DNA from 2 places in the Enterobacter sp. TMH.L2 genome. Region 1 is predicted to be linked to the other one. Evidence: predicted binding sites of a transcription regulator. Region 1 holds the regulator's gene; the other holds the start of a gene.
The links. Region 1 encodes CRP, which controls carbon source genes, mostly activating them, when cyclic AMP is high. Its sites were predicted from a motif close to ATGTGANNNNNNTCACAT; they were not measured.
Positions count from the first base shown of each region.

Region 2: the regulator CRP is predicted to act here: its motif matches at 2,281-2,298, upstream of ACREYP_RS20755 (YjcB family protein).

Region 1 is NZ_CP193791.1:226,824-231,378, reverse strand. It holds gene ACREYP_RS01060 (hydrolase) at 1-169, shown strand, start outside; gene ACREYP_RS01055 (YheU family protein) at 171-389, shown strand; gene ACREYP_RS01050 (phosphoribulokinase) at 480-1,349, shown strand; gene ACREYP_RS01045 (OsmC family protein) at 1,386-1,790, opposite strand; gene crp (cAMP-activated global transcriptional regulator CRP) at 2,103-2,735, shown strand; gene ACREYP_RS01035 (YccS/YhfK family putative transporter) at 2,798-4,555, shown strand, end outside.
Region 2 is NZ_CP193791.1:4,327,550-4,332,104, forward strand. It holds gene ACREYP_RS20745 (alpha/beta hydrolase family protein) at 1-324, shown strand, start outside; gene pdeC (cyclic di-3',5'-guanosine monophosphate phosphodiesterase PdeC) at 298-1,905, opposite strand; gene ACREYP_RS20755 (YjcB family protein) at 2,348-2,629, shown strand; gene modA (molybdate ABC transporter substrate-binding protein) at 2,680-3,384, opposite strand; gene ACREYP_RS20765 (ABC transporter substrate-binding protein) at 3,384-4,436, opposite strand; gene ACREYP_RS20770 (tautomerase family protein) at 4,517-4,555, opposite strand, start outside.

The DNA of each region.
Region 1 (4,555 bases):
TATGGATCACCACGTCATCCCGGATCGCGAAACGCTGCCACCCAATATCCACTACCAGCTCACGACTTACGGCGGCCACGTTGGCTTTGTCGGCGGGACTCTGCTGCGCCCACAGATGTGGCTTGAGCAGCGCATTCCCGACTGGCTAACCCGCTTCCTGGACCACTGAAATGATCATTCCCTGGCAAGATCTCGACCCTGAAACGCTCGACAATTTGATTGAATCTTTTGTATTACGGGAAGGCACCGATTATGGTGAGCAGGAGCGCTCGCTGACGCAAAAAGTCGCCGACGTGAAGCGCCAGTTACAAAGCGGCGAGGCCGTGCTGGTTTGGTCTGAACTCCATGAAACGGTGAACATTATGCCGCGCGGGCAGTTTCGCGGCTGACCGCTGACTGGCAGGGTGATCTATACTGGCTGAAAAGTATAACAAGCAGATACAGATCTCTTTTCCGATCCCTCACGGAGTTTTCACCCTATGTCAGCCAAACACCCGGTTATTGCGGTCACAGGTTCCAGCGGCGCCGGCACCACGACCACCAGCCTCGCTTTCCGCAAGATTTTCCAGCAGCTCAACCTGCGCGCCGCTGAAGTTGAAGGCGACAGTTTCCACCGCTATACCCGCCCGGAAATGGACATGGCTATCCGCAAAGCACGCGATGCTGGCCGCCATATTAGTTACTTTGGGCCAGACGCCAACGACTTCGGGTTACTGGAACGAACCTTTATCGAATACGGCCAGACCGGCAAAGGGCAAGCGCGTAAATACCTGCATACCTACGATGAAGCGGTGCCGTGGAACCAGGTGCCGGGTACTTTTACGCCCTGGCAGCCGCTCCCGGAGCCCACTGACGTCCTGTTTTACGAAGGCCTGCACGGCGGTGTAGTCACCCCTCAACATAACGTCGCCGACTGCGTCGATTTACTGGTAGGCGTGGTGCCCATCGTTAACCTGGAATGGATTCAGAAACTGGTGCGCGATACCAGCGAACGCGGCCATTCACGGGAAGCGGTGATGGATTCCGTAGTGCGCTCCATGGACGATTACATCAACTTCATTACGCCGCAGTTCTCACGTACCCATATCAACTTCCAGCGCGTTCCGACGGTAGACACCTCTAACCCGTTTGCCGCGCGAGCCATTCCGTCGCTGGACGAAAGCTTCGTGGTCATTCACTTCCGTGGGCTGGACGACATCGACTTCCCTTATCTGCTGGCAATGTTGCAGGGGTCGTTTATCTCCCACATCAATACATTGGTGGTACCGGGCGGGAAAATGGGGCTGGCGATGGAGCTGATCATGGCCCCGCTGGTGCAGCGGCTGGCAGAAGGCAGGAAAATTGCCTGATGGCGTAAGGGCGGTCTGTATACCGCCCTTTTCTACTTAGGTTTCAATAATTTCGTAGCTGTGGCTAATCTCTGCGGCTTTCTCCAGCATCAACGTCACCGAGCAATATTTCTCTGCGGTCAGCTCAACGGCGCGGGCAACCGCACTTTCTTTCAGCTCTTTCCCGGTCACAACAAAATGCAAATGAATGCGGGTGAACAGACGAGGTGCTTCTTCACGACGTTCGGAAGTCAGTTTCACCTCACAATCCGTCACATCATGGCGGCCTTTTTGCAGAATCGACACCACGTCAATTGAGCTACAACCGCCCGCGGCCATCAGCAGCATTTCCATCGGGCTTGGCGCTTTATCCCCGGAGTCCCCGTCCATCAGAATTTGGTGGCCAGAAGCGGATTCGCCGAGGAAGGTCATGCCTTCCACCCATTTAACACGTGCCTGCATTTTACCTACTCCCGTAATAAAAATTTCTTTCAGATTACGCGTCTACGTGAAAACTGGCAACGTAAGGCGATCCAGGTCATGCTGAAACGAGACAATACAAGACACTAACCAAAAGCTATGCTAAAACAATCCGGATGCTGCTGCGATACAGAGACGTTTATGCCGTAAGCAGAGGAAACGACTAATTACAGGCCGCAGGGTTAACCTGCCCGCCAGCTCCCAGGGCTTGGGAAAATTTCACGATTGCAACGCCAGACAAGAGGTTCCGCGTCTTGTCTTTGGTAGCCAGTTTATAACAGAGGATAACCGCGCATGGTGCTTGGCAAACCGCAAACAGACCCGACTCTCGAATGGTTCTTGTCTCATTGCCACATTCATAAGTATCCGTCGAAGAGCACGCTGATTCACCAGGGTGAAAAGGCGGAGACGCTGTACTACATCGTCAAAGGCTCCGTAGCTGTTCTGATTAAAGATGAAGAAGGCAAGGAGATGATCCTTTCTTATCTGAATCAGGGTGATTTCATTGGTGAATTAGGTTTGTTCGAAGAAGGCCAGGAGCGTAGCGCCTGGGTTCGCGCCAAGTCAGCCTGTGAAGTAGCTGAAATTTCCTATAAAAAATTCCGTCAGCTGATTCAGGTCAACCCGGACATCCTGATGCGTCTTTCTTCCCAGATGGCGCGCCGCCTGCAGGTAACTTCTGAGAAAGTTGGCAACCTCGCCTTCCTCGACGTGACCGGCCGCATTGCTCAGACGCTGCTGAACCTGGCTAAACAGCCGGATGCCATGACCCACCCGGACGGGATGCAAATCAAAATCACCCGCCAGGAAATCGGTCAGATCGTGGGCTGCTCCCGCGAAACCGTTGGCCGTATTCTGAAAATGCTGGAAGATCAGAACCTCATTTCCGCCCACGGTAAAACGATTGTCGTTTACGGCACCCGTTAATTAGCCCTTATAAAGGCGTGTCGCTTCGGTAACACGCCTTTTTTGTCTCTACAATTCAGGCTATGTGGAAGAGATTAATTTACCACCCAGAAGTTAACTACGCGCTGCGGCAAACGCTGGTGCTGTGTCTTCCCGTGGCTGTCGGCCTGCTGCTTGGCAGCCTGCAAAACGGCCTTCTCTTCTCGTTAGTTCCCGCCTGCTGCAACATTGCCGGGCTGGACACGCCGCACAAGCGCTTCTTCAAACGATTGATCATCGGCGGCAGTCTGTTCGCTCTCAGCAGCCTTATCCTGCAGCTTCTGCTGCTTTACACCCACATCCCGCTGCCGGCGATATTGATCGTCATGGCTCTGCTGCTCGGTGTGACGGCAGAAATCAGCTCACTTCACGCCCGCCTGCTGCCCGCATCGCTGATCGCCGCTATTTTTACGCTCAGCATGGCCGGGAATATGCCGATCTGGAAGCCCATGGTGCTCTATATCTTCGGCACCATCTGGTACGGCGCCTTCAACTGGTTCTGGTTCCGGCTATGGCGTGAACAACCGCTCAGGGAGTCGCTCAGCCTGCTGTACCGCCAGTTGGCAGATTACTGCGAAGCAAAGTACAGCCTGCTGACCCAGCATACCGACCCGGAAAAAGCGCTGCCGCCGCTGCTGGCCCGCCAGCAAAAAGCCGTCGACCTGATCACTACCTGCTACCAGCAGCTGCATATGCTATCGGCCAACCAGCAAAACGGCTACAAGCGTCTGTTACGCGCTTTCCAGGTTGCGCTGGATCTGCAGGAACACATTTCGGTTAGCCTGCATCAGCCTGAAGAGGTGCAAAAACTGGTCGAGCAAAGCCATGCGGAAGCCGTGATCCGCTGGAATGCTCAAACCATCGCCGCGCGCCTGCGCGTGCTGGCAGACGATATTCTTTACCACCGCTATCCAACGCGCTTTACCATGGATAAGCAGATCGACGCCCTGGAAAAAATCGCCCGCCAGAATCCGGACAATCCAGTGGGGCAGTTCTGCCATTACCACTTCAGCCGCATTGCCCGGGTACTGAAAACCCAGCGGCCGCTGTACGTGAGGGATTTAATGGAGGACAGGGAACGCCGTTTACCGTTTTTCCCGGCCCTGAAAAGCTATCTCTCGTTTAAATCCTCCGCTTTGCGCAGCTCCGCGCGCTTAGGTGTGATGCTGACCATTGCCAGCCTGCTGGGCTCCTTCTTACACCTGCCAAAGCCGTATTGGATCCTAATGACGGTGATGTTCGTGACGCAAAACGGCTACGGTGCAACGCGGGTGCGCATTGTTCACAGGGCGGCAGGTACCATGGCAGGGCTGTGTATCGCGGGTATCACCCTGCACTTCCACGTCCCGGACAGCTACACCCTGCTGGCGATGTTAATGATTACGCTGGTGAGTTACCTGTTTATCCGCAAAAGCTACGGTTGGGCCACCATTGGCTTCACCGTCACGGCGGTATATACCCTGCAGCTCATCACCCTCAGCGCCGAGAGTTACATTATTCCCAGGCTGATAGACACTCTGCTCGGCTGCCTGATCGCCTTTGGCGGCATGATCTGGCTGTGGCCACAGTGGCAAACCGGCCTGCTGCGTCAGAACGCCCACGACGCGCTGGAGGCGGACCAGGACGCTATTCGGCTGATATTGAGCAACGATCCAGAGCCCACGCCGCTGGCCTGGCAGCGTATGCGGGTCAACCAGGCGCACAATGCGCTGTTCAACTCGCTCAATCAGGCGATGCAGGAGCCAGGATTTAACTCCCACTACCTGGCAGACATGAAACTTTGGGTGACGCACAGCCAGTTC
Region 2 (4,555 bases), 710 kb from region 1:
ATTACGCTTGTCGGCTTCTCACGCGGCGGCGAAATTACCATTCTGGCGGCAAGTAAACTGCAGAATAAGGCGCTCAACGTTGCCATTCTGGCGGGATGTACTCATTCCATTCAGGATGACGCCCGCAATCGCCTGTACGGGAACGTGCTCTCCATTTATGAAGCCTCGGATGAAGTGGGTTCCTGCCAGACGATTGTGAACCACAGTCCGGGGATCACTCATTATAAAGAGATAAAAATCTCTACCGGCCAGCAGCACGGGGCATTTTTCCGCCCTAACCCAGAATGGGTTGTTCCTTTAAAGCAGTGGCTCGCGAGCCACTGAGGCCTTGCGTACGGGGATCCCGCCTGGGGTATAGAGCCAGGCGATAAACTCTTGCGGAGGCAGTGCCTTCGCAAAATACCAGCCCTGGCAATACTCCACGCCGTGATCCACCAGCCACGCCACCTGCGCTTCGGTTTCAACCCCTTCGGCAATTGTCGTTAACTTCAGGCTGTGGGCAATTTCAATGATGTGTTCCACCAGCAAGTGGCTGGCCCGCTCGCTGGCGAGGGAATCAATAAAGCTTTTGTCGATTTTTAAAATATCGACGTTCAGGTACTGCAGATTGTGCAGATTCGAATACCCGGTGCCAAAGTCATCAATGGCGACTTTAAAGCCCGCGTTGCGAAACTCCTGGATAAACGGCCTGGTTTTTTCAACGTCAATAAACCCTCGCTCGGTCACTTCGATTTTTATCTGCTCTGGACGAATGTTGTAGGTTTTAATCCGTTCTGAAAGTACGGTGATTAAGCGTGAAGAGTGAAAATCAGATGCTGAAAGATTAATCGAAATATAGAGGCCAGGATGGTCGGCAAGAAATTCACCAAAATCTTTAAATACGGCATCAACCACATAGTCCGATATTTTGTGAATCAGACCTTCAGATTCTGCCAGCGGAATAAACGTCCCGGGGCTGATGGTTTGTCCATTAAAATTCACCCACCGCAGCAGCGCTTCCGCCCCCACGCAATAGCCATTTTGAATATCAATAATGGGCTGATAGTGAAGTTTGAGCTGTTTTCTGGCCAGCGCTCTTAAAAGCATCCGCCGCGGGGAATTTAATTGCTGACGGGTTCGGGACCACATAATTAATATCAGCAGGCTGCAAATAACGCCTAACGGAAGCGTCAGCGTCAGTTGGTGATACCACTGGCGGTTAAACAAGGTTTCTGACGTGGAAACAATCACCGCAATCGGTCTTTTAGCCGACTGGTCGACGGCGTAAAAACGGTTATCCTCGGTAAACGCTTTCTCTTTACGCAGAATAAAACTGTGCAGCAGGTCGCTGTCGGCCCCCGGACTTAAAGAGAAAAAACTGCGGGTGACGGTGTCGTAGACGCCATAAATCAGCGAGTCATCTTCGGACAAAACTTCTGACCAGGTGAGCGGGTTAATCACCGCCACATAATGCCCACGTTGCATGTAGGTCATTTTATGCCCGGCATAAAACGGCGTATCCAGATAATAATAAATCGCGACGTCCGGTTTACGGGTATAAGAAGGGCGCGGCGCTGGCAGCGCTTTTAACGGCTTATAGCTGGTCGAGCACAGCAGCTTATCGCCACTGACGTAAATTAAATCGGCGACAAAAAGTTTACCGCGCACAATATCCAGCATATTTGCCATATGCCGGGGACTGCATATTTCCCCGGAAAAACGTTCCGCCTCGCTGCGCGCCTCATTAACATGACTGATGACGATTTCCGTTTTTTCCATCACCAGTTTGCCAAAAGAGTGCAGGTGCTGCTGGATGTCACTGGTGGCGCGAACATGGGCAAAATAAATTGCCAGCATTATCGGCAGGCAAACGATCAGGACAAAACCTGAGGTACGCAACGCCTTAAGATAAATCCGTTTCACCATGATGCTCACACGTCTCTGCTTTTATGCGCCTGTTTTTATACTTTATTAGAACAACCTGATGACCGCCGATTACGTTGCATCATAAAGCCTGCTTTAGCAATAGCCTTCAGCCGTTAACTCTGCGGAAATTAATTTGCGCAACAAAGAGATAAGAGGAACCGGGATGCTGTTTAGCTTAAGATTTAACCCACCGTGTTAATATGAGTTTTTCTGGGGTTAAAGCAGCAGGGAATGATTATTTAAACGAAATTGTGGTAAACATCAGATAAACAAAATGTTCACGCCTTCCACGTCCTGGTTTTCCTAAAAACCCCCGCCGACCTGGCCTCAAAACCGCGCAAAAAACCATCACAACGCTGGTGATTAAACACACAAAAGTGATACACTTCACATTATCAGTGCAACATAAAAATAAATTGCAGCTTTTTGAGGAACAAGGTTCATGGCAACAATCACCACCGGCGTGATGCTCATACGCTGGCCGCTGCTTAGTGCGGTTTTGATGTTTTTGGCAAGCAGCCTGAATATTCAGTTTCGCCGCTCGGATTACCGGGCTTTAGCCATAATCAGCAGCGGGCTGGGGATTGCCGCATCCTGCTGGTTTGCCATGGGTTTATTGGGCCTGACGCTCGGTGACTTCCCGATTATCTGGGCGTCGTTTAAAACGGGGCTGGTCGAGATCATCGCCAGAATGCCGCCCGAATGGCCGACGATGATGCCTTAACAGGCTGAGAAGCATTAAAAAAAACCGCCTTCATCGGCGGTTTTTTACTTTCAGACGACAAAGCCGTAATCCCGCAGTATTTGCCGCGCAGCGTCCGAGACCAAGAACGCCCGCAGCGGCTCCGCCCGTTCGTCGCATACCGCCAGCCCATAATCGGCCTGAATATTGTAGGACGCCGGGATCTCGAACACCCGCAGTTCACGATGGGCCTGCAGCGCTGCGGCATAGCTTCGGTAACCAATCATCAGATCGGCCTGCCCGCTGGCAATAAGCCACTGCGCCGCAAGCCTGCCGTCGGGCACGGCCTGCGTGTCCGGTCCGCCAACCAGGGCTAAGGCTCGCGGCTGCAGGGCGATGCCAAATTCAGCTTCAAATCTGCCAAAGAACTGCCAGGTATAATCCCCGGAAGGATCGCTGCCCGGCGTGGACGTGCCAATGCGTAAGGCCGGATTGCTCAATAGCGTTAGCCAGGTACTCTGCTCATCAACGCAGTGCGCCGCCGCCGTCAGGCAAAGGGCGTTCCCGGCAAACCGGTGAACCGCCCGAGCTTTGCCCCGCTCCAGCAGCGTGTGCGGGTGCGCCATGTTTGCCGACGCAAACAGCGAACAGTTTTCGCCGGCTTCTATACGGGCTCTTAGCAGGCCCGCAGGCCCAAATTGCGTCTCTGTTGGCAAGCTAGTTTCCTGCTCAAACTGGGCCATAAGCGGCTGCCAGACCCGCCGCAGGCTTCCCGCCGCCAGAATTTGCAGCGTCATTACTCAACGCCTTCATAGTGGGTGCGGTAAAAACGCTGATACCAGCTGTCGGCCACTTTCTTCATGTCGATGTCTTTGAATCTGGCGGGATACAGTTTTTTCGCCATCCACAGCTCGCCGATCGCCATCGCTTCCGGCATCGGGTAGCCCCAGGCTTTGGCGTATTCCGGCATCAGCCAGACCTGATGGCTTTTCACCGCGTCGATCGGCTGCCACTCGGGCTTGCTGACGATCTCATCCACCACTTTGGGGTAACGATCCTGCACGAAGATCACCTGCGGATCCCAGGCGATCACCTGTTCCATCGACACCTGCTTGAAACCTTTCACGGTCGACGCCGCCACGTTCAACGCGCCCGCGTGGGCCATCATCAGGCCGGTATATTTCCCGGATCCGTAGGTGGTCAGGTCAGGATTGGCCATATAAGCCCGCACCCGCTGGTCTGCCGGGATGTCTTTCAGGCGGTCGCTGACCAGCTTGCGCTCGGCAAAAGTGGCGTCGATCAGCGCTTTGGCCTGCTTCTCTTTATTAACTACTTCACCAATCAGCTCGATGCCTTCTTTCAGGCCGAGATTATAGGCTTGCTCTTCGTCCTGCATCGACGGGTTCAGTTTGCCCTGCTCGCCCGGTGTATCGTGCCGCAGAGAAATCGCAATCACCGGGATGCCGAGTTTGCTAATGCTGTCGATCATCTCCTGCGGCGCATAGTTGGTGACGAACACCACCTGAGGGTGCAGCGCCACCAGCTTTTCGGTGTCCACGCTGGTTAAATCCCCTAACTGGGCCTTATGCTCAAGCTCCGGGGCCAGGCGCGCGTAGCCGCTGCCAAGCTGTTGCTTCCAGTTCGCCAGAATGCCAACCACTTTGTCGGTGGCGTTCATTTGCACCAGCAGGTTGAGCGTTTGGTGCTGAAGCACCACGACGCGGTTAACCTCGTCGGGGATCGTGACCTGGCGGCCAAGCTGGTCGGTGAGCGTGCGGTTCGCCAGCGCGGCGAGCGGGGAAAGTACTAATAGTGCGCCCAGCGTCAGGCGGCGGGTAAATCGGTTCACGGCGAGAGTCCTTATGATCGTTGTGTATGAAAATATACAGCGATGATTCCCCCGCGCCCAGCGCTTTTAAGGGGTAGATCTTACTCCGCGAGCAAACTCGCCTTGCCCCCACCAAACGA